3 regions of the Microbacterium sp. 05T445 genome follow, and region 3 is predicted to be linked to each of the others. Evidence: predicted binding sites of a transcription regulator. Region 3 holds the regulator's gene; each other region holds the start of a gene.
The links. The regulator LexA, encoded in region 3, represses DNA repair genes until DNA is damaged. The targets are predictions, from matches to a motif close to TCGAACANNTGTTCGA.
Positions count from the first base shown of each region.

Region 1 (9,940 bases), on a different contig from region 3:
TAGTCCTCCCACTCCGACGAGGCCGCGACGATCGCGTCGCGGATCGGGCCCGGCTTGGCGTCGAACTCGACCGATGTCGCGGCGAAGAAGCACCCGCCGCGGAACACCCGGTCGCGGGAGTAGGCGAGCCAGTCCGACAGCAGGGCGCACACGCGGCCGAGGCCCCTCGGCGTGCGCTCTCGTGCGGGGGCGACCACGCTGTCGACGAAGACGTCGCGTGCGGCGGCGATCACCGCGAGCTGCAGCTGCTCCTTGGAGCCGAAGAGCGTCGCGATGCCGCTCTTGCTGTGGCCGGAGGCATCCGCCAGCCGGCCGATCGTGAGGCCGTCCAGTCCGTCGACGGTCGCGGTGTCGACGGCATGAGTCAGCACCGCGCGACGCGACTCGTCGCCGCGCAGGCGACGGCGGTCAACAGGTGCTTGTGTCATGCCAGGAGAATACCGTACGATCGTTCGTATTCATAAGTACGACCGTTCGTATTCTTGGATCGGAGTGATCATGAACGTCGCCATCGCCCTCGCGGGCACCACGGTTCGCGCGGCCGGCGCCGTCTCGCCGCGCTGGGGCGCCGCGCTGGCCATGCCCCTCTTCGGACACGTGGCGCGGCCGCGTCCGGTGCACCCGGACGACGAGCCCACGATGGAGCGCGCTCGCCGCAGCACCGTGCGGATCCCCGGCATCGATCGGCGCGGGGTCGACGTCGCGGTCTATGCGTGGGGCGTCGGGCCCCGCACCGCCGTCGTCTCGCACGGCTGGAACGGCCGGGCGAGCCAGTTCTCACGGCTGGTGCGCGAGCTCGTCGCCGAGGGGTTCCGCGTCCTCGCGTTCGATGCCCCCGCGCACGGGATGTCGGCCGGCCGTCACACGTACCTCGTCGACTGGATGGACGTGTTCCGCGTGCTGCAGGATCGCCGCGGCCGGTTCGACCTGATGGTCGGGCACTCCTTCGGCGGCCTGGCCACCCTCGTCGGCGTGGCGGGCGGCGTGGATGCCGGCCGCATCGTCACGATCGCCGCGCCTGCCGACGCCGATCTGCTGCTGACGCAGTTCCAAGGCATGCTCGGCTACCCCGACGCGGTGGCGGTGCAGATGCGCGAGGGCTTCGCGCGCCGGTACTTCCCCGGCGAGCCGGACCCGTACTCGTGGCTGTCGAGCGTGCGCCGGCCCCTCGCGCCGGAGGTGCCGCTGCTCGTGGTCCACGATCGCGGCGACCGCATGGTGCCGTTCGGCGAGGCCGAGCGGATCGCCGCCGCGAACCCCGGTGCGAGCCTGCTGGCCACGACGGGGCTGGGGCACAACCGCGTCCTCGCGGACGACGCTGTGCTCGACGCCGTCGTGGAATTCGTGACCGGGGAGCCGCGCGACGTCGGGCCGGCCACGGCCGCGCTGCCCGTCTCCGCTCCGTTCCGCGAGGGTGCGCTGCTGGGGGAGCGGGTCGCGGTCGGCGTGCGCCCGTGACGCTGCATGGTGTCGCCCGACGGCGCGAGTCGGCCGTCGTGGGGCAGAATCGGACGGTGCTGAGACGGCGACGCAAAGAGGTGCTCACCACCGGTGGCGTCATCGCCTCCGCGGTGATGGTGCTGATCGGGCTGGCAGTGCTCGTGCTCTGCGGAACGCTGCTGGTGCAGATCGTCATCGACGGCATCGGGCCGTTCGACACCGTCGGCATCGCGCGCCCGACTCCGGCATGGATCGCGATCATCGGCCTCTCTCTGGGCGCCCTCGCCGGCGTCGAGTTCGTCGTCGACTCCGTCGGCTACCTGATCCGCGCCGCCCGCGGCGAGCTGTCCCGGCCGGCGAACGACGAGCGGGCCCGCCGTCGGCATGCCGCACGCAAGGCCACTGCGCACCAGCGCCAGGTGGCGGCGCGGTCGGCCGAGGCGCGTCGGCGCGACGCCGGGGCGTAGGCGCGTCGACGCAACGTCGCCGGCGTCGACTCGTCAGAAGAGCCGGGAGGCGGTGTCCGCGGCGCCCGCTGTGCCATGGCCCGTGGCACGCAGGCTGGCCGCCGCGCGTCCTCGCGAGGTCGTCACGATGGGCGGCGCCGCCCGGGCGTCGGCCCGGTCGGCGAGCCCTGCCACCGGTCCGCCGCGCACGTTCTCGTCCTCGGCGTGACCATCGAGCCCGTAGACCCGCAGCAACGGTCGCACCCGCTTCGCGAGCCATGATCGGTACGCCTTCGGCGCGGTCGACGTGGCTCCCGGGTACAGTCCGCGGTAGGACGACACGAGCTCGGGATGCCGCTGCTCGAGCCATTGCAGGAACCACTGCTTCGCTCCCGGACGCAGATGCAGCGCGCCGTACACGACCCGCGCCGCGCCGGCCTCTTTGATGCGGGCCAGCGCGTGGTCGATCGCGGCGATCGAGTCCGTCAGGTGCGGGATGATCGGCATCAGGAACACGGTGACGCGGAACCCCGCCTCGGTCGCCGCCCGCACGGTCTCGAGCCGGGCCGCGGCGGTCGGTGTGCCCGGCTCGATGAGATGCTGCAGGTGGTCGTCGAACACCGCGATCGACATCGCGAGGGTGACATGCACGTCGGCGGCGGCATCCTTCAGCAGCGGCAGATCCCGCCGCAGCAGCGTCCCCTTCGTGAGGATCGAGAACGGCGTTCCCGACTCGGTGAGCGCCGAGACGATCCCCGGCATGAGCTTGTAGCGCCCCTCGGCGCGCTGGTAGGGATCGGTGTTCGTGCCCAGCATGACCGGCTCGTGCCGCCAGCTGCCCCGCCGCAGCTCCTTCGCGAGCACGTCGGCGACGTTCACCTTCACCACGACCTGCGTGTCGAAGTCCCGCCCCGCATCGAGCTCGAGGTACTCGTGCGTCCCTCGGGCGAAGCAATTGTGGCTGACGACGCCGTTGGCGATGAAATCCCCCGTCGAGGTCGTGATGTCGACCATGTCGATGGTCTCACCGAGATCCTCGATCGAGACGACGCGCAGTGGGGCATCCGACTTCACCGCGTCTCCGATCAGGCTCAGCTTCCGCGTGATCGCGGGTTGTGTGAGCTCGAAGAACCGTCGTCGGGCGGGAAGGCCACCGAGCAGGCGGACGCTGCTCACCCCGTTCGGGCGGGGAGGCTCCTGCACGAAGTGGAAGTCATGGCGTCGGAGTGAGTCTCCGATCGCCGCGAGGATGTCGGCGTCCGAGTTGGAGATGCGAAGCACTCCGCGGCTGCAGCTGCCTTCTGCGTCGAAGATCCCCGCCAGGAATCCCCGCGACCACTCGGGCGAGGCGGACTCCGGCCACCGGATGGCCTCGCCGATCGCGTCGAAGTCCGCGCGCCGGGAGGTGAAGATCGCGTTCATCTCGCGCCGCTGCGGGGTCGCAGGAGCGAACCGGCGAAGGGTGGTGCTGACGCCGACACCGCGAAGATAAGCACGGGACCGTTCCAACGCCTCGGCGTCTGCCAGTGCGAGACGGAATCGGTGGGCCACGAAGGTCCCCTCGCCTTTCGACCGCGGATACGTTCGCTTCAGCATCATGCCGTCCCCGCGGATCATCCCGCACAGGTACCCCTGCCGGTAGGCATCGGTCTCGGTGGCATCCGCGACCACGCCGCCCGTGCCGAACCCCATCAGCTTGTTGTTCGTCGTCAGGGAGGGGCGCTGAGGTGAGCCTGCGCCGGCCGGCCCAACGTACTTCCACCCACGCTCCGTGAGGAACCTGTGGTCGCCGCTGGCGGTCAGCTCGGTGCCGTCCGCGAGCGTCACCCGATACGCGTGCTTGCGCGTCGTCCATTGGGCCGAGACGGCCGCCCGCACATAGCGGCGATAGGCGCCCTCGCGACGCGTGCCGATCACCTCGTCTCCGGCGCGCACATCTGCGATGCGCTTGCTGCGGCCGTCCGCCATCAACACACGCGTGTCGGGATGCAGACAGTACACGCATGCATGAGAGCAGCCGCGATACGGATTAACGGTCCAGTCGAACGGCATCGCCGAGGCGCTCGGCACATGGTTGAGCGCCGACTTGCAGAGCACCTCGTGGAAGGTCACCCCGGCGAACTCGGGTGTGGTGACCGACCGCACCAGACCGTTCAGCTGCTCGAGGCCGGGCAGGGCTGCGGCATCCGCCACACCCAGTTCCTGACCCTGCCACCGCATGCATTCATGAGAACAAAGATTCGAAACCAAGTCAAGACCGACGCGCCATGATTAGAACATCGGCGGAACGGATGCCGGGTTCCTGGCGAAATCGGGCCGTCACGGGCAAGATGGCTCACGTGACGGAGCCTGGCGGGCTCGCTACCCCCCGAGCCGCCCCCGAGACTCGTCGTGCCGCCCGAGCGATGCGCGAGGAGGCCGATCGGCGTGCCCGCGAGACCGATACCGCCGTCGTCGCCGTCGAGCCTGCGAGCGACGAGTTCGCGCCAGGGTCGGTGCCGGCGGGCGCGCCTTCGGCACTGCCTCCGGAGTCGTGGACACCGGATGCCGCACCTCCGGCATCCGCCGCTCTCGGCGCCTCCACGGCCCACCGCGTTCCGCAGGTGCGCGTGCGGGGCCGCGGGCGCACGGCCCATTCCGCCCGCCCGGTCGTGAGCGAGCGGCGCCTGGCGCGTGCCGCGGAGATGCTCGAGGTGGACGACGACGGACAGCCGGTCCGCCACGCGCGTCCGCGGCGGCTCACCAAGCGCCTCGTCATCGTCGCGGGACTGGTCGCCGGTGCCGCCCTGCTGGCGGGGTCGGCCGCGATGACGGCCATGATGCTGCCCCCGTCGCCGGATGCCGACGCCGCGCTCTCGCTCACCGTCGCGCCGCCGGGCATCGAGGCGCTTCCCGTCCCGGACGTGGAGGAGTCGCCGCCGGCGGCCGACATCTGCACGCTTCCCGATGTGGCGACCGCGCTGCAGCGCGGTGACGACGAGGCGGCGATCATCGCGTCCGGCGGCGGCGAGGCCTTCCGGGCAGCCGTCGTGGAGGGTCGCGCGCCGTGCGTGAACCTCAGCGACTCGTCGCACGTGTGGACCGTGATGGACAAGATCCGCCCGGCGAGCCCCGTCGACTACCGTCCCGAGGGACTGGTGCTGCCCGACGGGGTCCGCAACCTGGAGGGCGGCGCGCTGCGCTCGGATGCGGCATCCGCTCTCGCCTCTCTCGCGAACGACGCCCGCGCGGCGGGGGTGGGCGAGATCGCGCTGGAGAGCGGGTTCCGGTCGTACGAGACGCAGCAGCAGACCTACGGCCGCCACTTCGCCGAGCGCGGCGAGCGTGCCGACCAGGTCAGCGCGCGCCCGGGCTACAGCGAGCACCAGCTCGGGCTCAGCGCCGACGTCGTCGCGTGCGCGGGATCGTGCGGAACGCTCGACCAGCTCGCGGCGTCGCCGCAGGGCCAGTGGATCGCCGAGCACGCCTGGGAGCACGGCTGGATCGTGCGGTACGTCGAGGGCGCGACCTCGGTCACCGGGTATCTCCCCGAGCCGTGGCATCTGCGCTACGTCGGTCCCGAGCTGGCCACGGCGTACCACGAGGGCGGATGGACGTCCCTGGAGGAGTTCTTCGGGCTCCCTCCCGCCCCGGACTACCTCTGACGGCGGCAGCGGCGCCGCCCGCCTCGGGAGACTCCCGGTGTGCCACGACTCCCTGGTGGGGAGTGGGGGACCACTCAGCTGAAACTGAGTACCATATCTCGTGAGATGCGATCCCAACCGGATCCATCTCCCCAAGCTCGACGACGAGAGGAAGGCGCACCATGGAGCGCGACATCTACGACGAGGACCACGACGCGTTCCGCGACGTCGTCAAGGAGTTCATCAAGCGCTACGCGACGGAGGAGAAGCGCAAGCAGTGGGATGCGGACGGCGAGATCGACCGCGCCACCATGCTCGCGGCGGGTGAGGCGGGCATCATCGGCCTGTCGGTCCCCGAGGAGTTCGGCGGCGCCGGGATGCTGCAGGACTACCGCTTCCGCTCGATCGTGCTCGAAGAGACCATCGGCGCCGGCCTCGGCTCGCTCGCCGGAGCCCTCGGCATCCAGGATGACCTGGCGGTCCCCTACGTCGTCCACATGGGCACGCAGGAGCAGAAGGAGAAGTGGCTCCCCGGCATGGCGACCGGCGAGATCCTCGGCGCGCTCGCGATGACCGAGCCCGGCGCGGGCAGCGACCTTCGCGGCATCAAGACCACCGCCAAGCGCGTCGAGGGCGGCTACGTCGTCAACGGCGCCAAGACGTTCATCTCGTCGGGCAAGACCGCCGACATGGTCGTGACCTTCGTGAAGACCGGCGAGGGCAACCGCCCCGACGCGTTCAGCCTGCTGATCCTCGAGGACGGCATGGAGGGCTTCGACCACAGCAAGAAGCTCGAGAAGATGGGCTTCCACGGCTGGGACACCGCCGAGCTGTCGTTCACCGACGTCTTCGTGCCGGAGGAGAACCTCATCGGCGGCAAGGAGGGCCTCGGCTTCATCCAGCTCATGATGAACCTTCCGCTGGAGCGCCTGTCGATCGGCGTCGCCGCGGCGGCCGCGGGAGAGGCGGCGTTCGACTGGACCCGCGAGTACGTGCTCAGCCGCGAGGCGTTCGGCGAGCGCATCGCCGACTTCCAGAACACGCGCTTCAAGCTCGCCGACATGGCGACCACCGTCGACGTGATGTGGGCCTACACCGATCGCGCGATGATGCTCTACAAGGACCAGAAGCTCACCGCCGAAGAGGCGGCGAAGGTCAAGTTCTGGACGACCGACCGCGAGGCGGAGCTGCTCGACGTCGGCGTGCAGCTGCACGGCGGCTACGGCTACATCACCGAGTACCCGATCGCCCGCGCCTACCTCGACGCCCGGGTGCACCGCATCTACGGCGGCACGAACGAGATCATGCGCGACATCGTGTCGCGCCAGATCGTCGGCAAGCGCTGACGGGACGGCTCGCGCCGCACACCGTCCGGGATGCCCCGGACCTGAGCCTCTGCGGAGGCCCGGGTCCGGGGCATCCGTCGTCGATGAGATGAAGTCGTAACAAAAAAGGTTGTTTTCGGTAACGTTCTTGCCTATATTGTGAGCGAGCCGATGGTGTCTCGATGTCACCGGCTTTCCCTGCCAGGAGCCGAAAGGAATCACGGAATGTCAAGCCGGAGAGTGCGCAAGGCGTCGGTGGCGATCGCTGCCGGTGCAGCCGCGGTGTCGCTCATGCTCGCGGGCTGCGGCCCGTCCGACTCGTCGTCGGGCGCGGACGCATCCGCGCTGCGGGTGTGGGCGGGCAGCGCGAACCCCATCAGCGAGAACTTCAATCCGTTCGCCGTGGACACCGCCGTCCACGCGACCTTCGGGGCCATCTACGAGCCCCTCTTCTTCTTCAACCAGCTGTCCTCCGACCCGCCCGTGGGCCTGATCGGCGACAGCTACGAGTACAGCGAGGACGGAAAGACCCTCACCGTCGAGATCAAGCCCGACCTGAAGTGGAACGACGGCGAGGACCTCACCGCCGAGGACGTCGCCTTCACCTTCGGCTACGGGTCGAACGTCGACGAGAAGATGGTGTCGGCCGAGGCGACCAGCGACACGACCGTCGTGCTCACCTACAGCGAGCCGCGCTTCACCTCGGCGTCGCTGCTGCTGGGGTCGACGTGGATCATCCCCGAGCACATCTGGTCGAAGATCGACGACTACGCGTCCGAGACCAACCCCGACCCCGTGGGCTCCGGACCGTACAAGCTCAAGACGTTCTCCGACGCGGCCTACACCGTCGAAGCGAACGAGTACTACCGTGACGGCGAGCCGGCGGTCACCGAGGTGCAGTACATCGGCCTGGACTCCAACCAGTCGGCGCAGGACCTGCTGGCGACCGGCCAGCTCGACTGGGTCGGCCAGTTCATCGCCAATCCCGACAGCGTCACCGGCAGCGGCAAGATCGCGACGATGAACAACCAGCAGGACCCGACCGTCATCCTCACCTGCTCCAACGCCGACCTCGGCTGCAGCGGACCGCAGACCGACCCTGCTGTGCGACAGGCGCTGAACCTCGCCATCGACCGGTCGACGATCGCCGAGAAGGCCTTCGCGGGCCTGGTCGCCGAGAGCTCGCCCGCGTTCGTGCTGCTGCCTCGCGACGAGCAGTGGCTGAGCGACCCGGCGCTGGCGGCGAGCCCGCAGGATGCCGACATCGCGGCCGCGCAGGAGGTGCTCGAGGCCGCCGGCTACACGAAGGGCGGCGACGGCTTCTACGGCAAGGACGGCACGGCGCTGGAGATCGACCTGTTCTCGCCGGACGGCTGGACCGACTACAACGACGCGGCGAAGCTCATCAGCGAGCAGGCGGCGGAAGCCGGACTGCGCGTCAACGCCCGCACCGTGTCGGATGCCGAGTACTGGACGCCGATCTCGGGCGGCGACTTCCAGATGGCGCTGTACGGCCTGACCCAGTCGCTGGTCGCCGACCCGTTCTCGAACTACGACCAGTACTTCGCGGGCAAGTCGACGGCGAAGGTGGGCGAGGACCCGACGTCGGGGCAGAACTACTCCCGCTACCAGAACGCCGACGTGGACGCCGCGGTGGAGGTGGCCGCGGGAACCCTCGATGAGGACGTCAAGAAGGAGGCCTACGCCACGATCCAGGCGCAGATCGCGCAGGACCTGCCGTACATCCCGGTCGTGCTCAACGCGTCGCAGGCGTTCTTCAACGTCGACCGCTTCACGGGCTGGCCGACGGACGGCGATCTGTACGCCAACCCGCTGCCGTACCTGTCGGCGGCCTCGGCGGTCGTGCTCACCCATCTGAAGCCTGCGAAGTGATGAGGCGACGGATCTCATGATCGGCATCGAGCAGACGCGGGAGGGAGAGGCATGAAGTTCTACGCTCGCCGCATCGCGTTCTACGTCGTGACCCTGTGGGCCGCGATCTCACTGAACTTCTTCCTCCCGCGCCTGCTCCCCGGCGACCCGGCGGCCATCATGCTGGGCAAGCTGCGCCGGGCCAGCGGCGGACGGCCGCTGTCGGAGGAGACGATCGCCTCGGTGCGGGCGATCCTCGGCGCCGAGAAGGGCATGACGCTGTGGGACCAGTACCTCGCGTACTGGGGGCGCCTGCTGCACGGCGACCTGGGCGTCTCGTCGACCCGCTACCCGGCGGAGGTGAGCGACCTCATCGCCGCCGCCCTGCCGTGGACGGTGGTCCTCGTCGGCACCGCGACGGTGATCTCGTTCGTGATCGGCATCGCGGTCGGCGCGTGGGTCGGCTGGCGTCGCGGGACGTGGGTCGACCACCTCGTGCCGATCACCTCGGTGTTCCAGTCGATCCCGTACTTCTGGCTCGCGCTGGTGCTCGTCGCGGTGTTCTCGGTGCAGCTCGGCCTGCTGCCGATCGTGGGCGGCTACGACGTGTTCGAGTTCCCGTCAGGACCGGAGTGGAGCTGGGCGTTCTTCTGGAGCGCCGTCGAACACGCGATCCTGCCCGCCGCGACGATCGTGATCTCGTCGGTCGGCGGGTGGCTGCTGGGCATGCGCAACATGATGGTCTCGACGATGGCCGAGGACTACGTGGTCACCGCGGAGGCGAAGGGGCTCTCCCCTCGCCGGATCCGAGGCCGCTACGCCGCCCGGAACGCGTCGATCCCGAGCCTGGCCGGATTCGGCATCGCCCTCGGGTTCGTCGTCGCCGGCTCGATCGTGATGGAGCAGGTCTTCAGCTACCCCGGCATCGGCAAGCTCATGATCCAGTCGGTGCAAGGGCTCGACTATGCGCTCATGCAGGGCGTCTTCCTGGTCATCACGCTCACCGTCCTCGCGGCGAACTTCGTGATGGACCTGATCTACGGACTCATCGATCCGCGAGTGAGGCACAATGGCTGAGCCCACGTCCGACACCATCGTCGAGGACGAGACCCCGATGGCTTCGCCGGCGACGGCGGAGGCGGTGCGCGCCACCGAGCGCTCGGTCGCCGCCGAGGAGGCGACGACGCTGGCGATCGCGACGCGGCGGCTGGGAGGCATCCGTCACCTGCTGCCG
Region 1 covers NZ_JBFTKJ010000001.1:1,691,741-1,701,680, forward strand. Annotated here, with positions in the region: gene AC1DDU_RS08120 (TetR/AcrR family transcriptional regulator) at 1-428, opposite strand, end outside; gene AC1DDU_RS08125 (alpha/beta hydrolase) at 499-1,458, shown strand; gene AC1DDU_RS08130 (hypothetical protein) at 1,515-1,907, shown strand; gene AC1DDU_RS08135 (intein-containing Rv2578c family radical SAM protein) at 1,941-4,106, opposite strand; gene AC1DDU_RS08140 (M15 family metallopeptidase) at 4,226-5,530, shown strand; gene AC1DDU_RS08145 (acyl-CoA dehydrogenase family protein) at 5,692-6,855, shown strand; gene AC1DDU_RS08150 (ABC transporter substrate-binding protein) at 7,060-8,727, shown strand; gene AC1DDU_RS08155 (ABC transporter permease) at 8,779-9,783, shown strand; gene AC1DDU_RS08160 (ABC transporter permease) at 9,776-9,940, shown strand, end outside.
Region 1: a site for LexA is predicted at 4,115-4,130, ahead of AC1DDU_RS08135 (intein-containing Rv2578c family radical SAM protein). Genes of this name have one in related genera too.

Region 2 (9,940 bases), on a different contig from region 3:
AGGCGGCGGACGTCGCCCTCGACCTGCTGCGGGGTGCGCCGGGGGCACGGATCCTCGCGACCAGCCGCGAACCGCTGGGTCTGGCCGGGGAGGCGTTCGTCGACCTCGGCCCGCTTCCCGGCGCCGACGCGCGCGAACTGTTCGCCCGTCGCGTGCGGGCGGCACGCGGTACGCCGCCGTCGCCCGACGAGGAGGAGGCCGTCGCGCGCATCGTCACGCGGCTCGACGGGCTTCCGCTGGCGCTGGAGCTGGCGGCCGCGAAGGCGCGCACCCTGACGATCGCCGAGATCGACCGCGGCCTCGATGACCGGTTCGCCCTCCTGGCGACCGGCCCTCGCGCGGTCGAGGCGCGGCATCAGACGCTGCGCGCGCTCATCGACTGGAGCTGGGAGACGCTGACGGATGCCGAGCGCACCGCGCTGCGTGCCGCCGCGGTGTTCCCGGACGGCGTGGACGTGCGGGACATCCCCGCGGTCGCCGAAGGGTTCGGGGTCGACCCCGACGCTTTCGAGGGACTCGTCGACAAGTCCCTGCTGCGACGGACGGACGGGCGCCTGCGCATGCTCGAGACGGTGCGCGAGTACGGCATCGACCGGCTGCGGACGGAAGGACGCGAGGCCGGGTTCCGCGCCGTGCAGGCACGGACGATGGCACGACTCGCCGCCCGCGAGGATGCGCGGCTCCGCGGACCCGAGGTGCGAGAGGGCCTCGCGTGGTTCGACGCCGACGAGGAGAACCTCAGCGCGGCCCTGCGGGCGTGCTCCGAGCAGCCGGGTCTGGAGGAGGTCGGCGTGCGCCTCGTCCGGGCGTCTTTGTGGGCGTGGCTCATGCGGGAGCGCTTCGAGGAGCTCGTCTCCGGCCTCTCCCGCTTCTTCGACGCCGCGGAGGCGATGGACTCCGAGCCCGCCGTCGTCGTGCGCGGCGTCGGGCTGCTGGGCCGCGCGTTCGGCGAGAGTCGAGGCGATGCCGCGGGACCGATCGGCCCCGTCGTGCCCGCGGATCCGGCCCGTGACGACGGCGACCGGATCCGCACCTCCGGGATCGAGCTGCTGGAACGCGAGACACCCGCGGTCGTCGCCGCCGCTGCCGCGCACCCGAGCGAGCTCTCGGCCGTGGTCGGTCCGCTGCTTCGCGGCATCCTGACGACGATCCGCACGACGCCTCCCGGCAACCCCTGGCCGCGCAACACGGCGATCGAGGATCTGGGGCCGGACGCACCCGAGTGGTCTCGCGCCTTCGTGAGCATGCTGCGCTCGGCCGTCGCCCAGAACGCGGGCGACACCGCCACGCTCGGCGTCGAGAGCGAGAAGTCGCTCAGGATGTTCCGCGAACTCGGTGACGTGTGGGGCACGGCGTTCGCCAGCCAGATGCGGTCGGAGTGGCTGCAGCTCGCGGGAGACCTCGAGGAGGCGCTGGAGGTCGCCGACACGTCCAGCGCGGCGCTGCTGGGGCTGACCTCGACCGCCGACGCGGTCCAGCAGCGATCGCAGAGCACCGGGCTGCTGTTGCGGCTCGGCCGCGTCGACGAGGCCCGCACCCGACTCGCCGAGACGATGCAGCTCGCCCGCGCGAAGGAGTCGCCGCAGGCGATCGCGCAGGCCCAGCTGGACGGTGCCGCCATCGAGATCGCCGTCGGCGACGGGGATGCCGCGCTGCGCCTGCTCGAGGCCGTCGACGTCAGCGGGGCCTCGTTCCCCGATCAGCTGAAGGCGTGGTCGCAGTCCAAACGCGCGCAGGCGCTGATCCTGCTGGGACGTCTTCCGGATGCCGCCGCCGCCCTGCGCGTCGCGCTGCCCGCCGCCACGCGCAGCGGCGACCACCCGATCATCTCCGACACCGCGGTCTCGATCGCCGGCTGGCTCGCTGCGAACGGGAGGGATGCTGACGCCCGGCGTGCGCTGCAGGCCGCGACGACGTTGCGCGGCGGGGTCGACGCTCGCGAACCGTTCCTGCGCGTCATGCGCGAACGGCTCGGCACGGGCTCGCTGGCGATCGCCGCGGACGCGGACCTGCCGGCAGGCGAGGTCGGGCCGGGAGACGGTGCGACGGCCGCAGTCGGTGCGAGCGGCGCTGCCGAAGCGGGAACCGGACCCGGTGCGCTTCCGAGCTCGCCCGCTGAGGCGCAGGATGACCTCGCGGTGCTGACCGCGCTCCTGGGCTGAGCGCTCGGCACGCGGCTGCTCAGAACGGGGCATCGCGCGACCCGCGGACGAGCATCTCCGCGAACACGCTCGACGGCACGAACCGGACCACTGGCGGCGGTTTGTCGAGGTGACGGCGCCCGGTGGGGCTCCTCCATTCGAGCACCCCACCTCCGAGCTGTCGCACGCGCCATGGGCTCGCGTGCTTCAGGGTGTGGTGGCGTCGGCAGAAGTGGGCGAGATTCGCGTCCTGCGTCGATCCGCCCCTGGCATGGTCGACGGTGTGGTCGATGTCGCACCGAGTGGGACGGCGCGAGCAGCCCGGGAACCGGCATCGTTCGTCCCGCGCCCGGAGGAACCGGCGAAGCTCAGCGCTGGGACGATACCTGTCGACCGCCAGCGGAAGTCCCGTATGCGGGTGGAACATGACGCGATCCCAGCCGCTCGCACCGCCGGCGAGCTCACGGGCCGTCGAGGGGTCGATCGGCCCGTATCCCGTCAGGAGCGCGGGTTCGTCGTCTTGGCCCGCCGCGGTCAGCACCGGGATCGTGATCTGCACGTGGCCGCGGATCGCCGCCAGAGCATCGCCGTCCCCATGGGCGGTCGGCGCTCCGGTGAGAACGAGATCGGCGAAGATGTCGGCTCGAAGCTCATCGAGCGTTCGACTCTCCCCCGTCGGTCCGGTGCACGACGTCGCCGCCCGGTCCGCGTCAGCGCACGGTTCGGCCGCCGCCGACGCCGGCTCCTTTCCCGGCGTCGCAGCGGCCTGCGGTCGACGGCTGTGCGCGCCGGACCCATCGCGTACTGCTGCGCCGCGATCCGCTCCGTCCGCCGGATCTCCGGAGGCACGCTCCTCCTCCGCCATCCGGGTGAGGCGGTCGAAGATGGCGTGGGCGAGGACCGCCGGCAGGTCGGCGAGCAGGCGCGCCATTCCGTCATCGAGATCGATGAGGCGGATGCGGCGCTCGGCAGCAGCACGTCGACGAAGCTCCGCCGCCATCTCGGGATCGATGCGCGCCGCGACGACACGCGCGATCGCCCGCAGCCGGGCGGGCGTCTCGAACTCGGCGGCCTCGAGCAGGATGCGCTCGTACTCGGCGCGCATCGATTGATCGCTGATCGCGGCGCCGCTGTCGGTGATCGCCATCGCGTGCGCCAAGTCGATCTGCCCCTCGCGCAGTGCGCAGAACGTCTTCGCGAACGCCTCGACGAGAGTGCTCGCCGCCGACATCCGTGCCTGGACGGTGCGGTCGCTCAATCGCATGGCCGCGCCGAGCTCACTCGACACCTCGCGCAGCGGCAGCTCGTGAGCAGTACGCCGGCCGGCGATGCGCCGCTCCTCCTCGCGTGCGCGGACGACATCGGAGGCTTCGTCGAGCAGTCGCGCCTCCTCCGCCTGCAGGCGTGCGATCTCAGACCTGGTCGCCTGCACCGCCGAGACCACCCGCTCCAGTGCACCCCAGGCCGCGTCGCCGGTGCCGACTTCGTGCCCCATGTCTCTCCCGCAGAACGGCGCCACAGACGGTGCGACGGAAGATCGAACGAAGGTGGGCACGAGTCCGATCCAGAGCCCCAGTATAGAACATAGTTACGAATCTCGTAACCCTCCCGCCAGCAAAGTCTCAGGGACAGGGGGCGGTCATCTCTCGACTGGCAGCCGAGCGCGCTGAAAGGTGGAGCGCACACCAGAGGGCCGCTCCCGCGGGCTGTCAGCGCCCGAATGGCCAGTCATCGGGATACGTGAAGGGCACCGCAACGACCTGCACATCACCCTCATACGTGACTCTTCCGGGAGCGGTCCTCCGCAGTTCGACCCATCGCACTCCATAGCGATCCAAGAGATCGAGGTATCCCCGCGTGAGATCGAGGAGTTCGTGCGCCGATGACTTGAACCAGGATCTCGCTCCCGGGTTCACGATCGGGTCGTAACAGTCCGGCACCGCTCTCGATGGGTCTGGATAAGTCGCCTCGGCGTGATCATTCGACTCACGGACCCACCTCGCGTCCCGCGAAGACAGCTGGTTCTCGCTCGCCAGGCCGTTCACGAGGGCGAACACCCCCGGGTACCGGCCGCGACGATTCGGAACAAGGCTCTGAAAGCGGACGAATCCCGTCATCGTGCGAATCTAGACGGCTCGCACACACCGGTCTGGATCCGCGCCGCCCCGCTCAACAGGGAAGGGCCGGAGCAGCCTCACGCCACTCCGGCCCGCCCACCGGGACCCGCGGCTCTCGCCACGGGTCCCGGCATCCGCTCATGCCTTGCGCATGTACGCGCGCACCGTGAGCGGCGCGAACACGGCCACGATGACCGCCGCGCCGAGCAGCGCGACGAAGACGTCGCCGGTCACCACGCCGTCGTTGACGAGCGAGCGCACGGCCGTCACGAGGTGCGAGACCGGGTTCATCTCGACGAACCACTGCAGCCAGTCGGGCATCGTGTCGGCGGGGACGAACGCATTCGACAGGAACGTCAGCGGGAAGAGGATGAGCATCGAGATGCCCTGCACGCTCGACGCGGTGCGCGCGATCACGCCGAAGAAGGCGAAGATCCAGCTCATCGCCCACGAGCAGGCGATCACGAGCAGGCCGGCCGCGATCACGCCGCCGAGTCCGCCACCGGGGCGGAAGCCCATGATGAATCCCATCGTGAAGGTGAGCGTCGTCGCGATCGTGTACCGCAGGGTGTCGGCCAGCAGGGCTCCCGACAGCGGCGCGATGCGCGCGATCGGCAGCGACCGGAACCGGTCGAACACGCCCTTGTCCATGTCCTCGCGCAGCTGCACGCCGGTGACGACCGAGGTCGTGATGACGGTCTGCACGAGGATGCCCGGGATGATGATCGGCAGGTAGTTCTGCACGTCGCCGGCGATCGCACCGCCGAAGATGTACGTGAACATCAGGGTGAAGATGATCGGCTGCACCGTCACGTCGATGAGCTGCTCGGGTGTGCGACGGATCTTCAGGATGCCGCGCCACGCCATGGTGAGCGTGTTCTGCACCGTGAGCGTCAGGCTCGTGCGGTTCGAGAGGCGCCGGTCGGACACCGGCACGATGGGGGTCGCGATGGCGGTCATGCGCGCACTCCTTCCAGGTCGTCGGCCGTCGCGTGGGCGGCCTCGTCGTCTTCCGGCACGCCCTTGCCGGTGAGGGTGAGGAAGACCTCGTCGAGCGTCGGCTGCTGCACGCTCAGCTCCTCGAGGTGCAGGTCGGCCTCGCGGAAGGCGACCAAGAGGTCGGCGACCCGGTCGGGGTCGCTCATCGGTACGGTGAGGCGCGCGGCCTCGGGCGACACGACAGCGGTGACGCCGAGCACCCGGGCGATCTCGCGCTGCGCCTCGGCGATGTCGGAGCCGGCGCGCAGCCGCAGCAGCAGCGACGCCTGACCGACCGAGGCCTTCAGCTCGAGGGCGGTGCCCTCGGCGACCACGGTGCCGCGGTCGATGACGGCGATGCGGTCGGCGAGCTGGTCGGCCTCGTCGAGGTACTGCGTGGTCAGCAGCACGGTCGAGCCGGTCGCGACGAGGCGGCGGATCGTGTCCCACATCTGCCCGCGGGTGCGGGGATCGAGGCCGGTGGTCGGCTCGTCGAGGAAGATGAGCGGCGGCTGCGCGATGAGGGATGCCGCGAGGTCGAGCCGGCGGCGCATGCCGCCGGAGAACTTCGCCAACGGCCGGGTGGCGGCCTCGGTGAGCGAGAACTCCTCGAGCAGCTCCGACGCCTTGCGCTTCGCGTCGGTGCGCGAGAGCCCGAGGAGCCGCCCGAAGATGACGAGGTTCTCGGTGGCCGAGAGCGTCTCGTCGACGGACGCGAACTGCCCGGTGAGGCCGATGAGCTGGCGCACGATCTGCGGGTCGCGCACGACGTCGTAGCCGAAGATCTCGGCCCGGCCGGCGTCGGGGCGCAGCAGGGTGGCCAGCATGCTGATGGTGGTGGTCTTGCCCGCGCCGTTGGGGCCGAGCACGCCGTAGACGGTGCCGGCTTCGACGGTCAGATCGACGCCGTCGACCGCGCGGTTGCTGCCGAAGCTCTTCACGAGCCCTTCGGCGCGGACCGCGGGGGTGCGGGATGCGGAACTGGTGATGGTCATGGGATTCGCCTTTCGACGTCACCCAGAGTGCGCCGCGGGCGCTGTCGCGACGCTGTCGACGGATGCCTCCTCCTGCCGCCGCGCTGTCACAGCGCTGTCACGCGGGAGCCCGGCATCCCGGCTCCTCCCGAACATTCTTCGGGGCGCGCGTCATGAACCTCCGGCATGGACGTCTTGCTGAGTGAAGAGCGCTCGTCGCCGACCCGAAAGCGGCGGCGGGCGATGCACCGTCGCACCCCGCCCGAACGGGGTGCGATGCACCGTCGCACCCTGCCCGAACGGGGTGCGATGTATCGTCGCGCCCTGCCCGCACGGGGCGCCTACCTGGGGGTTCTCCGATGCGTCCTGCTCACGCGCGCCCGCGCGCCTTGAAACAACCTGCCCACCGGTCGCGGCGCCTCATGGCGACGCTCACCGCGGCGCTGCTGATCGCCCCGGCGACCGTCGCCGTGGGGGTCATGGCCGATGCCGCGCCCGCGTCGGCGTCGCAGCTGTCGATCCCGCTGACGGAGGACGTGCAGGCACGCATGACCTCGCACACCGGCTGGAACGCCGACGTCGCGCCTGCTCCGAACACGGGCGACTGCGTGCGCTACGGCTCGGCCGCCGACAGCGTCACGACCGGCCCGATCGCCAACCCCGGCGGCTCGGCCGGCACCGAGGCCGCCGCCTGGGCGGACGGCGCGACCGACTGGGTCACGTACGACGACACGGCCTACTCGGCCCACGGCAGGGGCGGCTCGGGCTGCAGCACGCAGCTCGACCTGTCGTCGCAGAGCGCGGTCGGCTTCTCCCCCGCCGCGGTCCCGTCGGTGCAGACCGGCGTGGCCTTCAACCTCGGCCGCATGGTGCACCGCAACAACCCGGTGTACACGTCGAACCAGTGGTTCCAGGGCGTCATGGACGTGCGCCTGCTCGGCATCGACCTGTCGTACGCCTGGCGCCTGCACGAAACGCCCAATCAGGTGAACCCGCCCCAGGATCCGGCCAACAACGACGTGCTCGAGTTCGTCAACACGGTCAGCGAGACCTCGTTCGAGGGCCCCGACGGCAACCGCTACACGCTCGTCGTGAGCGGATTCGCATCGCCGCTGGGCGACGGCACGTGCGCCGCGACGCTCGACGCGCCCGGCGACGCCATCAACCGCTTCGAGACCGTGGAGCGCACCTCGACCTACGGATGCCTCTACGGCACGATCCAGCAGGTCCGCAGCCTCACCGTCACCAAGGTCGCCGAGGCGCCGTACTCGGCTCCGGCCTCGATCCCGGCGTTCGGCTTCACCACCACGGTCGACACCCCCGGCTCGGCGTGGGACGCCGACGCGGCGCTCACCCCGACCGGACTCGGCGCCGCGGGTGCGGCATCCGTCACCCGCGACGTGGTCGTCGGCGAGACCGTGACGATCACCGAAGACGCCACCGCGGCGCCGTGGTCGTTCACGAGCCTCACGTGCGTCGACGGCACCGACGCACCGCTCGACATCGTCTCGGGCGGAACGGTCACCTTCACGGGCGTTCTCGCGGCGGCGGACGCTGCGTCCGCACCGATCACGTGCACCTACACGAACACGTTCGACCCGCGCGGTTCGCTCGCGATCACCAAGACGGTGACGCCCCGCGACGGCACGCCGGCCGACGGCTTCACCGGTGGCGACGACCGCGTGTTCGACGTGGACTACGCGTGCACCTTCGACGGTGAGACCGTGGCCGCCGGCACCGCGGCCGTGACGATCGGCGCTGCGGCGACCGTCGCCGACCTGCCGGTGGGCGCCGACTGCGCGGTGAACGGTGAGGACGTCACGACAGCGAAGGGCGACTTCACCGACGCGACGTTCCGCTGGGACGGCTACGAGGTCACGTCGGCGTCGGTGACGGTGACCCCGGATGCCGCGGCCACCCTCGCGGTCGTCAACCGGTTCGTGCGCGAGACGGCGACACCCCCGGTCACGCCACCGGTGACCCCGCCGGTCACCCCGCCGACGTCGACCGGCACGCCGAGCGGTCTGCTGGCGATCACCGGCTCCGGCCCCGTCCTGCCGCTGGCCCTCGCGGGCGCGGTGCTGCTGGCCGGCGGCGCAGTGGCCGCGTTCCTCGTGCGACGCCGTCGCATGCAGGACTGAGACCGCGGGCGCGGCCCGGGGGACGCTCCCCAAGTTCCAGCAGGCCGCGCCCGCCACGCCGAGAGAGGCATCTCGGCACCCGGGGGTCCGCGTCACAGCGCGCGGGCCCTCCGGTCTTCGCACCGGCGGGCCGCCGCGTCTGCCCCGGCCGGTGTTCAGCGCAGGACGCGACCGCTCACCGCGAGCGTCAGTCGGCGCGGCATGAGGCCGGCCAGCTTCGCGCTGGCGGCGTTGAGGCGACCGGAGACGATGCTGGGCCTGCGGCCGCCGTCCAGCACCCGCAGGGCGAGCTCGACCACCTGGGTCGGGGACTGATACCGGCCCACCGCGGCGTCGGCGGTGCCGACCACGTCGAAGAACTCGGTGCGCGTCGCCCCCGGGCTCAGGGCGAGCACCCGCAGCCCCGAGGCCTTCGTCTCGTAGGCGAGCGCCTCGGTGAAGCTCAGCACGAACGCCTTCGTCGCGCCGTAGACCGCCATGTTCGGGCACAGCTGGTAGGCGCCGGTGCTCGCCACACTGACGAGCGCTCCCCTGCCGTCCGCGACGAGCTCCGGCAGCACGGCGCGCGTCACGCCCACCAGCGTCGCGACGTTGACCTGCACCATCTCGGCGATGCGCGCCGGGTCGGCGTCGACGAAGGCGCCCTTCATGCCGAAGCCGGCGTTGTTGACGAGCGTCTGGACGCGGATGCCGCGCTCGTCGAGCCCGGCGCGCAGCGCGGTGGCGGCATCCGTCCTCGCCAGGTCCAGCGGGATCACGCCCGCGGTGATGCCGTGGGCGGCCTGGAGGCGGTCGGCGAGCGACCGGAGGCGGTCCTCCCGTCGCGCGACCAGCACGAGGTCCGCGCCGCGCGCGGCGAACTGCTCGGCGAACGCGGTGCCCAGTCCCGCACTGGCCCCGGTGATGAGGGCGGTCGTGCCGCGGTAGGTCATGCTCATGCGGCAAATGTACGTCGGCGCACCCGCACGGGATACGGGTGCGGCGGGACGCCGGATGCCCCTGCCCCGAAGGGCAGAGGCATCCGTTCGAGACAGGGGCTCAGGCGCCGCGCAGACGCTCCGCGAGGTAGGCGTGCAGGCCCTCGAGCGGGACGCGCTCCTGGCCCATGGTGTCGCGGTCGCGCACCGTGACGGCGCGGTCCTCGAGCGAGTCGAAGTCGACGGTGACGCAGAACGGCGTGCCGATCTCGTCCTGACGGCGGTAGCGGCGGCCGATGGCGCCTGCGTCGTCGAAGTCGATGTTCCAGTCGCCGCGCAGCTGCTCGGCCACCTCGCGGGCGATCGGCGAGAGCTGCTCGTTGCGCGACAGCGGCAGCACGGCCGCCTTCACGGGCGCCAGGCGCGGGTCGAGCTTGAGCACGGTGCGGGTGTCGGTGCCGCCCTTCGCGTTCGGCGCCTCCTCCTCGTGGTACGCGTCGACGAGGAACGCCATCATGGCGCGGGTGAGACCGAACGAGGGCTCGATGACGTACGGGGTGTACTTCTCGCCCGACGCCTGGTCGAAGTACGACAGCGACTGGCCCGACGCCTCGGAGTGCGAGCTCAGGTCGTAGTCGGTGCGGTTGGCGACGCCCATGAGCTCGCCCCACT
Region 2 covers NZ_JBFTKJ010000001.1:1,131,999-1,141,938, forward strand. Annotated here, with positions in the region: gene AC1DDU_RS05520 (ATP-binding protein) at 1-2,162, shown strand, start outside; gene AC1DDU_RS05525 (HNH endonuclease signature motif containing protein) at 2,182-3,636, opposite strand; gene AC1DDU_RS05530 (ABC transporter permease) at 4,397-5,218, opposite strand; gene AC1DDU_RS05535 (ATP-binding cassette domain-containing protein) at 5,215-6,231, opposite strand; gene AC1DDU_RS05540 (choice-of-anchor K domain-containing protein) at 6,633-8,351, shown strand; gene AC1DDU_RS05545 (SDR family NAD(P)-dependent oxidoreductase) at 8,507-9,289, opposite strand; gene AC1DDU_RS05550 (glycine--tRNA ligase) at 9,390-9,940, opposite strand, start outside.
Region 2: a site for LexA is predicted at 3,720-3,735, ahead of AC1DDU_RS05525 (HNH endonuclease signature motif containing protein). Genes of this name have one in related genera too.

Region 3 (9,940 bases):
CGGCATCCAGCTCCGCCTTGTCGAGGCCGTTCATGAGCTGCAGCTTCACGATGAGCTCCGGTCCGCGCAGACGCGCGTCGGGGTCGCCCGCGTCGACGGCGAGGTCGATCACGGCGAGCTCGCCGCCGATGCTGTCGTGCAGCCCGGCGAACACCTCGGGCGAGAGGAAGCTCGGCTCCCACGCATGCTGCTGGCCGATCGCCCAGACCGCCGGGCGGCGCAGGACGAACTCGGTCTCGGACCCGGGATCGACCACGATGAGGTCGGTGTCGTCCGCCGCGGCCGCCAGCGCGGTGCGCACGCCGTCCGCAGGGACGGGCCGGGCCGCGGCATCCCATCGCTGCATCGCCGCGACGGACGTGAACACCGGCAGCACCCGCCGTCCGTCGGGCGCGGCCACCGTGACGATCGAGAGCTCCTGCGTCTTGTCGACCTCGAGCCCGTGCGGGCCGATGCCGTGATCGCCCTTCTCGGCGACCAGCGGGATCAGCAGGCGCGCGTGACGGTAGGCGTCGACCACGGCGCGCTGATCGCCCGCGCCGGCACGGAACGCGGTGAGCGCCGCGAGCAGCGCCGGATCGGCCGAGCCGTCGTCGGCCGCGTGCGGGTTCGCCTGGAAGCTGCGGCCCTCCCACGGGACGCCGGCGGAGTCGCCGCCGTGCCCGTGCGCGGCGTCGCGCCCGTGCGCGGCGTCGCGCCCGTGGGCGGCGTCGTGCCCGTGGGCGGCGTCGCGCCCGTGGGCGGCGTCGTGCGGGTCAGTATCCGGCGACATCCAGCGCCTCGGCGAGCGTGAAGGCGCCGGCGTACAGCGCCTTGCCGACGATCGCACCTTCCACGCCCAGCGGAACCAGGTCGCGCAGCGCCGCGATGTCATCGAGGCTCGACACGCCGCCGGAGGCGACGATCGGCTTGGGGGTGCGCGTGGTCAGCTCACGCAGCAGGTCGAGGTTGGGGCCCTGAAGGGTGCCGTCCTTGGTGACGTCGGTGACGACGTACCGGCTGCAGCCGGCCGACTCGAGGCGGTCCAGGACCGTCCACAGGTCCCCGCCTTCGCGCGTCCAGCCGCGGGCGGCGAGCGTCGTGCCGCGCACGTCGAGGCCGACGGCGATCGCGTCGCCGTAGCGGCCGATCACGTCGGCCGCCCACTCGGGGTTCTCGAGGGCCGCCGTGCCGAGGTTGATGCGCGAGGCGCCGCTCTCGAGCGCGGCCTCGAGGGTGCGGTCGTCGCGGATGCCGCCCGACAGCTCGACCTGCACGCCCTTGACCTGCTTGATCACCTTGCGCATCACGCCCGCGTTGGACCCGCGGCCGAAGGCGGCGTCGAGGTCGACGAGGTGGATCCACTCCGCGCCCTGGCGCGCGAAGTCCAGCGCCGCGTCGACGGGGTCGCCGTAGCTCGTCTCGGTGCCGGCCTCACCTTGGGTGAGACGGACGGCCTTGCCGTCGGCGACATCGACCGCGGGCAGCAGGACGAGCTTGGGTGTGGACGCGAAATCGTTCATGGTTCCCTGACAGAAGAGTCGGCAGTTGTGCGAGATGGTAGGCCGGGCATGCGCCCCGGCAGACGGCACGGTCTCAGAGGGTAGCCCCGCCGAGGCCGTCGATCCAATTCGCGAGGAGTCGGATGCCGGCATCCCCCGACTTCTCGGGGTGGAACTGGGTGGCCGAGAGCGGTCCGTTCTCGACCGCGGCGAGGAACGGGGTGCCGTACTCGCACCACGTCAGCACCGGCTCCGGGAACGGCGGCTGCACATCGAGGAGCCACTTCTGCGCGCCGAAGGAGTGGACGAAGTAGAACCGCTCGTGCTCGATGCCGCGGAACAGTCGCGAGCCCGCACCGACCTCGACGGTGTTCCAGCCCATGTGGGGCAGCACCGGCGCATCGAGCTCGGTCACGACGCCGGGCCACTCCCCCATGCCTTCGGTGTCGATGCCGCGCTCGACGCCGCGCTCGAAGAAGATCTGCATGCCCACGCAGATGCCGATGACGGGGCGCCCGCCGGCGAGGCGGCGCTCGATGAGCTCGTCGCCGCGGCTCGCACGCAGCGCCTCGGCGACCGCGCGGAACGCACCGACGCCCGGTACGAAGAGGCCGTCGGCATCCATCACCAGGCCGCGGTCCGACGTCAGGCGGGCGTCGGCGCCCGCGGCGATGAGTGCTTTGACCGCGGAGTGGACGTTGCCCGAGCCGTAGTCGAGGACCGCTACCAGCGGCTTGTCCGCCGGGGCGAGGTCGCTCACAGGGCGCCCTTCGTGCTGGGGATGCCCTCGACGAGGGGGTCCAGGGCCTTCGCCTGGCGGAACGCGCGCGCGAAGGCCTTGTACTCGGCCTCGGCGATGTGGTGCGGGTCACGACCCGAGATCACGCGGACGTGGACCGTGAGCGCGGCGTTGAACGAGATCGCCTCGAAGGTGTGGCGCACCAGCGACCCGGTGAAGTGCCCGCCGATGAGGTGGTGCTCGAAGCCCTCGGGCTCGCCCGTGTGCACGAGGTAGGGGCGCCCGCTGATGTCGACCACGGCCTGCGCCAGCGCCTCGTCGAGGGGCACGAGGGCGTCGCCGTAGCGCGAGATGCCGGACTTGTCGCCGAGCGCCTCGCGGATCGCCTGACCGAGCACGATCGAGATGTCCTCCACGGTGTGGTGGGCGTCGATGTCGGTGTCGCCGGAGGCGCGCACGGTGAGATCGGTGAGCGAGTGCTTCGCGAAGGCGGTCAGCATGTGGTCGAAGAACGGCACCGTGGTGTCGATCCGGCTGCGGCCGGTGCCGTCCAGATCGAGTTCGAGTTCGACCGTGGACTCGCTCGTCGCCCGACGGAGCGAGGCGGTGCGGGGTGCGGCGCTCATGCGGCCGATCCTACCGAGGCCAGGGCGTCGAGGAACGCGGTCGTCTCGTCCTCGGTGCCCGCCGTCACGCGCAGGTGGTGCGGGATGCCGACATCGCGGATCAGCACACCCTCGTCGTACAGCGCCTGCCAGGTGGCCGCGGGATCGGGGACGCCGCCGAACAGCACGAAGTTCGTCCACGACGTGTGCGGGGCGTACCCGAGGGCCTCGACCGTCGCAGAGATGCGGTCGCGCTGGGCGACGATCTCGTCCACCATCCGCAGCATGACCGGGGCGTGCCGCAGCGCCGCGCTCGCGGCCGCCTGCGTCAGGGCGCTCAGGTGGTACGGCAGGCGCACCAGGCGCAGCGCGTCGATGAGGGCGGGGTCGGCCGCGAGGTAACCCACGCGGGCACCGGCGAAGGCGAATGCCTTGCTCATGGTGCGCGAGACCACCAGCCGCTCACGGCCGGGGAGCAGCGTCAGCGCAGAGCGCTCCTCGCGGGGGGCGAACTCGAAGTACGCCTCGTCGACGATCACGATGCCGTCGGTGGCCTCGTACACGGCCTCGACCACGTCGAGGCCGAGCGGCGTACCGGTGGGGTTGTTCGGCGAGCACAGGAAGACGACGTCGGGCGCGGCGTCGGCGACCTGGGAGGCGGCATCCTGAGCATCGACGGTGTAGTCGTCGGCGCGTGTGCCGGAGATCCACTCGGCACCCGTACCGCGCGACAGGAGCGGGTACATCGAGTAGGTCGGCGAGAACCCGAACGCGGTGCGCCCGGGACCGGCGAAGGCCTGCAGCAGGTGCTGGAGCACCTCGTTCGAGCCGTTCGCCGCCCAGATCTGATCGCGGGTCAGCCCGTGGCCGAGGTAGTCCGCGAACCCTTCGCGCAGCGCCGTGAACTCACGGTCGGGGTAGCGATTGACGTCCCGCAGCGCCAGAGCGATCGAGTCGAGGATGTCGTCCGCGACCTCCTGCGGCACGGGATGCGTGTTCTCGTTGACGTTGAGGGCGACCGGGAGCGGTGCCTGCGGAGCACCGTAGGGCTTCAACCCCCGGAGATCGGCGCGGAGAGGGAGGTCTTCGAGGCGTACGCTCACCCCTCCCATGGTAGAGCGGGATGCCGTCGCCCCGAGCCGCGTGACGTCACACCCGCCGCCGGGATCAGCGACCGGCGGCGTACTCCGCCGGAATGGCGAGCTGCTGCCCGACCTCCACCGCCACGGTGTCGAGGGCGTTCAGGCGAACGAGCTCATCGACGACATCGCGGGGATCGCGATCGGGGGCGACCTCCTCGGCGATGGTCCAGAGCGATTCGCCGGCCGAGACGGTGATCGTGGGGAACGTGCCCGCCGGTGCGCCGGCGTCGCGCGATGCGAGGGCCGCACCCCCACCCAGGATGGCGGCGCACAGCGCGATCACCGCGGGCAGAGCTGCGAGCAGCGCCAGCACGCGGCGCCCGCGGACGGTCAGTCGGAGTCGCGTTGCACGCCGGGCGGCGGTGCCGACGGCGCGAGCAGGCGAAGGGACGGACGTCGTGTAGCCGATCGCAGTCATGCTGTTCTCCTCCTGGTGGGGAGAGATTCGCATTCCCCACTCGGCCGGGAGTGGAGAATGCGAACCTCTCTTCCGAAGTTATCTTCGAGTCTCTACGATGTCAATACCGGATCCCGACGGCGATCTCTCGAACGCGACACGCGGCGAGGTTGTTCCCCAGACGCATCGGATCCGGATACGGTTTCGATACGGGAACCCCACCACGGGCCTCCGACATTCGAAGAAACAGCGCTCGACGGCGGAGCGCAGAACGGGAGCCGGAAGATGAGCGACGCGGCCGGGCGCGAGAAGCCCCAGACTCGTCGGCGCAAGAGCCTCAGCGACAAGCAGCTCGCGATCCTCGAGGTGATCCAGCGCTCCATCGCGCGCCACGGCTACCCGCCGAGCATGCGCGAGATCGGCGACGCCGTCGGCCTCAAGTCGCTCTCGAGCGTCACCCATCAGCTCAACCAGCTCGAACTGAGCGGCTATCTGCGCCGCGACGCAGGGAAGACGCGCGCGATGGAGGTGCTCATCGACCTGCCCGGCACGTCGACCGAGAGCCCCGCCGACACCGCGCCCTCCGTGGGCGACGCCGCACTCGTGCCGCTGGTCGGGCGCATCGCGGCCGGGGTCCCCATCACGGCCGAGCAGCAGGTGGAGGAGATCTTCCCGCTCCCCCGTCAGCTGGTGGGCAAGGGCGACCTGTTCATGCTGAAGGTGTCCGGCGAGTCGATGATCGACGCCGCGATCTGCGACGGCGACTGGGTCGTGGTCCGCTCGCAGGCGACCGCCGACAACGGCGAGATCGTCGCCGCCATGCTCGACGGCGAAGCCACCGTCAAGACATTCCGCCAGCGCGACGGGCACACCTGGCTGCTGCCCCGCAACTCCGCATTCGAACCCATCCTCGGCGACGAGGCGGTCGTGCTCGGCAAGGTCGTCGCGGTGCTGCGCGCGGTCTGACGCCGTTCTCCCCCGTTCGTCCGCGACGAGCCGTTCGGCTCGCGCGGAGCGGCGACTGGCGGGGGTCCGCCCCAGACGCTATAAGGGGGGGATGACCGACGTGACCAGCGCTGCAGCGACCGACGACCTGCGCGCGCGCCTCGAGGCGCTCGAAGCCGAGAACGCCCGCCTGCGTGCGGAGGCCGCGCCGGCGCCCGCCGCGCCCGCGGCCAAGACGCAGGGCAGCCGGTGGCGGGCCTTCCTGTCCGCGCTGTGCATCGTCATCGCGACGGTCCTCGTGCCCGTCTCGATCGTGGCGGCCTGGGCGCGCGTAGAGCTCGTCGACGAGACGCGCTTCGTCGAGACCTTCGCCCCGCTCGCCGACGATCCGCAGGTGCAGGCGCTCGTCGCCGACCAGGCGACGACGGCGATCGAGGACTCCCTCGACCTCGAGGGCCTCACGAACGATCTGTTCGACGGCATCCAGCAGCTCGACCTGCCCCCGCGTGCGCTCGCGGCACTCGACCTGCTGCGGGCACCCGCCGTACAGGGCCTGGAGAACCTCGTCGACACGACCGTCACGAAGCTCGTGCAGTCGGATGCCTTCGCCGACGTGTGGGAGACCGCGCTGCGCGCGAGCCACAAGTCGCTGGCCGCGGTCGCCGCGGGCGGCACCTCGAGCGGGGCCGTCGTGATCAGCGACACCGGCGAGGTCGGCATCCAGCTCGGCCCGATCGTCGACGAGGTCAAGAAGCGCCTGGTGGATCGCGGCATCGGCTTCGCCGCGTCGATCCCCCCGATCGACAAGACGATCGTCGTCGCCCAGAGCGACGCGCTCACGGTCGTCGGCACCGTGTACAACCTGGCGGTCGCCGCCGGCTGGTGGACGCCGATCATCGCGCTGGTGCTCTTCCTCGCGGGCATCCTCATCGCCCGGCGCCGCTCCACCGCGGTCCTCGGCACCGGCGTGGGCATCGCCGTCGGCGCCGGCACCCTTGCGATCGCGCTCGGTGTCGCGGGCTCCGTGCTGGCGCTGAGCGCTCCCCAGCTCGGTCTGCCGGCCGGCGCGCTCGCCTCGATGTACGAGCAGATCACGCGCGCCATGCGCGACACCGCGGTCGTCCTGATGCTGCTGGGCGTGGTGATCGCGGTCATCGCGTGGATGTCGGGGCGCTGGCGCGGCGCGGTGGCGGTGCGGCGCGGACTCGCGTCGGTCAACGCCGGTCTGCGCGGGGCCGCGCTCTCGCACAACGTCGACACCGGCCGCTTCGGTGCCTGGCTGTACGCGCAGCGAGTGCTCGTGCGGATCGTGCTGGGCGCCCTCGCCGTCCTCTGGATGATGCTGCTGCGGCCGCTGTCGGTGGGCGAGGTCTTCCTCGTGCTGATCGTCTGGCTCGTGGTGTGGTGGGTGTTCGAGCTGCTGCAGCGCCGCCCCGACGAGGCCGCGGCTGTCGAGGCCGCAGCGGCCGAGGCCGCCGAGGTCGCAGCCGCCGAGGCCGCAGCCGCCGACGCCGCCGCGGAAGCGGACGCAGCCGCAGCCGCAGCCGCAGCCGCAGCCGCAGCCGCAGACGACGCGGACACGCTCGTCATCGACGCGGACGCGAACGACACCGAGGTGATCGACGGTGGGGACGCCGCGACCGGCGAGGCCGCGGCATCCGCACCGAAGAAGGGGTCCTAGCCCGCGATCCCCGCGCGCACTCCCTGCGTCGCCTCGACGAGGTTGCGCAGGGAGGCGACGGTCTCGTCGTAGCCGCGCGTCTTCAGGCCGCAGTCGGGGTTGACCCAGACGCGCCGCAGCGGAAGCTCGGCGACCGCCCGGTCGAGCAGGTCCGTGATCTCGTCGACCGACGGCACGCGCGGCGAATGGATGTCGTAGACGCCCGGCCCGATGCCGGCGGCGAAGCCGGACGTCGCGATGTCGCCGATCACCTCGCCGCGACTGCGGGCGGCCTCGATCGACGTGACATCCGCGTCCAGCGCGGCGATCGCGTCGATCACGACGTCGAACTCCGAGTAGCAGAGGTGCGTGTGCACCTGCGTCGCGGCCGCAGCTCCCGCCGTCGCGAGCCGGAACGAACCGACCGACCACGCGAGGTACGCCGGCTGATCGGCCTGCTTCAACGGCAGCAGCTCGCGCAGCGCCGGCTCGTCGACCTGGATGACGCCGATGCCCGCCTGCTCGAGATCGGCGATCTCGTCGCGCAGCGCCAGCGCGACCTGGTTCGCCGTCTCGCCGAGCGGCTGGTCGTCGCGCACGAACGACCACGCGAGGATCGTCACCGGGCCGGTCAGCATCCCCTTCATCGGCTTGTCGGTGAGCGACTGCGCGAACCTCGACCAGTCCACCGTGATGGGGGCGGGACGCGACACGTCGCCCCACAGGATCGACGGGCGCGTCGCGCGCGAGCCGTACGACTGCACCCAGCCGTGCTCGGTGACCGCGAAGCCGTCGAGGTGCTCGGCGAAGTACTGCACCATGTCGTTGCGCTCCGCCTCGCCGTGCACGAGGACGTCGAGGCCAATGTCCTCCTGCAGCGTCACGACGCGGGCGATCTCGTCGCGCAGGAACCGCTCGTACTCGCCCGCCGCCAGCTCACCGCGGCCGTGGCGCGCACGCGCGCGGCGGATGTCGCCGGTCTGCGGGAACGACCCGATCGTCGTCGTCGGCAGCACCGGCAGTCCGAGCGCGGCATCCTGTGCGGCCACGCGGTCGTCGTAGTCGCCGCGGTCGAAGTCGCCCTCGACGAGCACGGACGCCCGCTCGCGCACCGCGCCGTCGCGCACGCCGGGGGCGCTGCGGCGGTCGGCGAGGGCGGCGGATGCCTCCGCCAGCGCGGTGCCGATGGCATCCGGCCCGTCGGTCAGACCGGTGGCGAGGGTGACGACCTGCGCGACCTTCTGGTCGGCGAAGGCGAGCCACGACGTCAGCCGCGGGTCGAGGGCGGTCTCGTCCTCGACGTCGTGCGGCACGTGCTGGAGCGAGGTGGACGTGCCCGCGGCGACGGCGGCGGCACCGAGTCCCCGCAGCCGTACCAGCGCATCCCAGGCTCCGGCGAGGTCCCCGCGCCACACGTTGCGGCCGTCGACCACGCCTCCCACCAGCGTCTTGCCGGCGAGTCCCTCGACGGCGGCGGGCACCGCACCGCGGGTGAGGTCGACCGCGATCGCTTCGATGGGCGCTGCGGAGAGCGCGGTCCATGCCTCAGCCGACAGCTGCGCGTAGCCGGCTGCGACGAGGATCGCGGGGCGGTCGGCGGCCTCGCCGAGCACGGCGTAGGCGCGGGCGGCCGCGTCCGCCAGCGCGACAGGAGAGGAGGGAAGGCTCTCGCTGACGAGAGCGGGCTCATCCAGCTGCACCCATTCGGCGCCGGCGGCGCGCAGGGTCGCCAGCAGCTCCACGTACACCGGGAGCAGGTCGTCCAGCCGCTCGAGCGGGTCGAAGCCGGCGGGTGCGGCGTCCGTCGCCTTGGCGAGCGCGAGGAGCGTCACGGGACCGACGACGACCGGGCGCACCGTGAACCCCTCCGCCTTGGCCTCGGCCACCTGGCGGGCGAAGCGATCGCTCGACAGGGCGAACGCCGTCTCGGGGCCGATCTCGGGAACGAGGTAGTGGTAGTTGGTGTCGAACCACTTCGTCATCTCGAGCGGGGCGTCCTCGCCCGCACCGCGCGCGGCGGTGAAGTACGCGTCGAGGCCCGCCTCGCCGCCCGCGCCGCGCAGGGCGGCGAAGCGCTCCGGCAGTGCGCCGACGGCGACCGCGGCGTCGTGCACCTGGTCGTAGAACGAGAAGGACTCGGGGATCGACGAGTCGTCGCGCCCGAGGCCGAGCGCGGCCAGACGCTCGCGCGTCGCGCGACGCAGGCCGGCGGCGGTGCCCTCGAGCGTCTCGGCGTCGATCGCGCCGGACCAGTACGCCTCGACGGCGCGCTTGAGCTCGCGGCGGCGGCCGATGCGCGGGTAGCCGAGGATCGTGCCGTGCGGGAAGGCAGTGCGGTGGTCGTTCATCGTTCTGTCTCTCTCTTTCGCTTGCGGTGGGTGGTACGGAAGTCGGTCGGCGGGCGCGCCGAACAGACCCGTCGGACTCCGACGGATCGCTGGGCCGCGCGTAGGTCAGACGGCGGTGAGGACACCCGCCTCACGGAGCACGGCGAGCACCATGTCGTGGTTGTTGAAGGCGTAGAGGTGGATGCCGGGGGCACCGCCGTCGAGCACCGCCCGGGTGAGGGCCGCCGCGTGCGCGATGCCGACGGCGCGCTGGCCTTCGGTGGTGGGTTCGACCTCGAGGGCGATCGCGAGCTCTCCGGGCAGCTCCTCACCGGTGAGCTCGAGCACGCGCCGCAGCCGCGACGGCGACGTGATCGGCATGATGCCCGGCAGGATCGGGATCGTCACGCCGGCCTCGCGGGAGCGCTGCACGAACGCGAGGTAGTCGTCGGCGTGGAAGAACAGCTGGGTGATGGCGAGCGTCGCCCCCGCCGCCTGCTTGGCCAGCAGCGCGTCGATGTCGTCGGACGCGTGGCGCGACCGCGGATGGCCGGTGGGAAAGGCCGCGACCGCGATGTCGACCTTCGGACGCTTCTCGACCCGCACGGCACCGGGGACGCCGGGGATCGGCACCTCGGCGTACG
Region 3 covers NZ_JBFTKJ010000002.1:982,436-992,375, reverse strand. Annotated here, with positions in the region: gene AC1DDU_RS14115 (SseB family protein) at 1-772, opposite strand, end outside; gene priA (bifunctional 1-(5-phosphoribosyl)-5-((5-phosphoribosylamino)methylideneamino)imidazole-4-carboxamide isomerase/phosphoribosylanthranilate isomerase PriA) at 756-1,502, opposite strand; gene hisH (imidazole glycerol phosphate synthase subunit HisH) at 1,576-2,241, opposite strand; gene hisB (imidazoleglycerol-phosphate dehydratase HisB) at 2,238-2,846, opposite strand; gene AC1DDU_RS14095 (histidinol-phosphate transaminase) at 2,843-3,937, opposite strand; gene AC1DDU_RS14090 (LysM peptidoglycan-binding domain-containing protein) at 3,993-4,385, opposite strand; gene lexA (transcriptional repressor LexA) at 4,650-5,330, shown strand; gene AC1DDU_RS14080 (hypothetical protein) at 5,422-6,990, shown strand; gene metE (5-methyltetrahydropteroyltriglutamate--homocysteine S-methyltransferase) at 6,987-9,317, opposite strand; gene AC1DDU_RS14070 (methylenetetrahydrofolate reductase) at 9,423-9,940, opposite strand, start outside.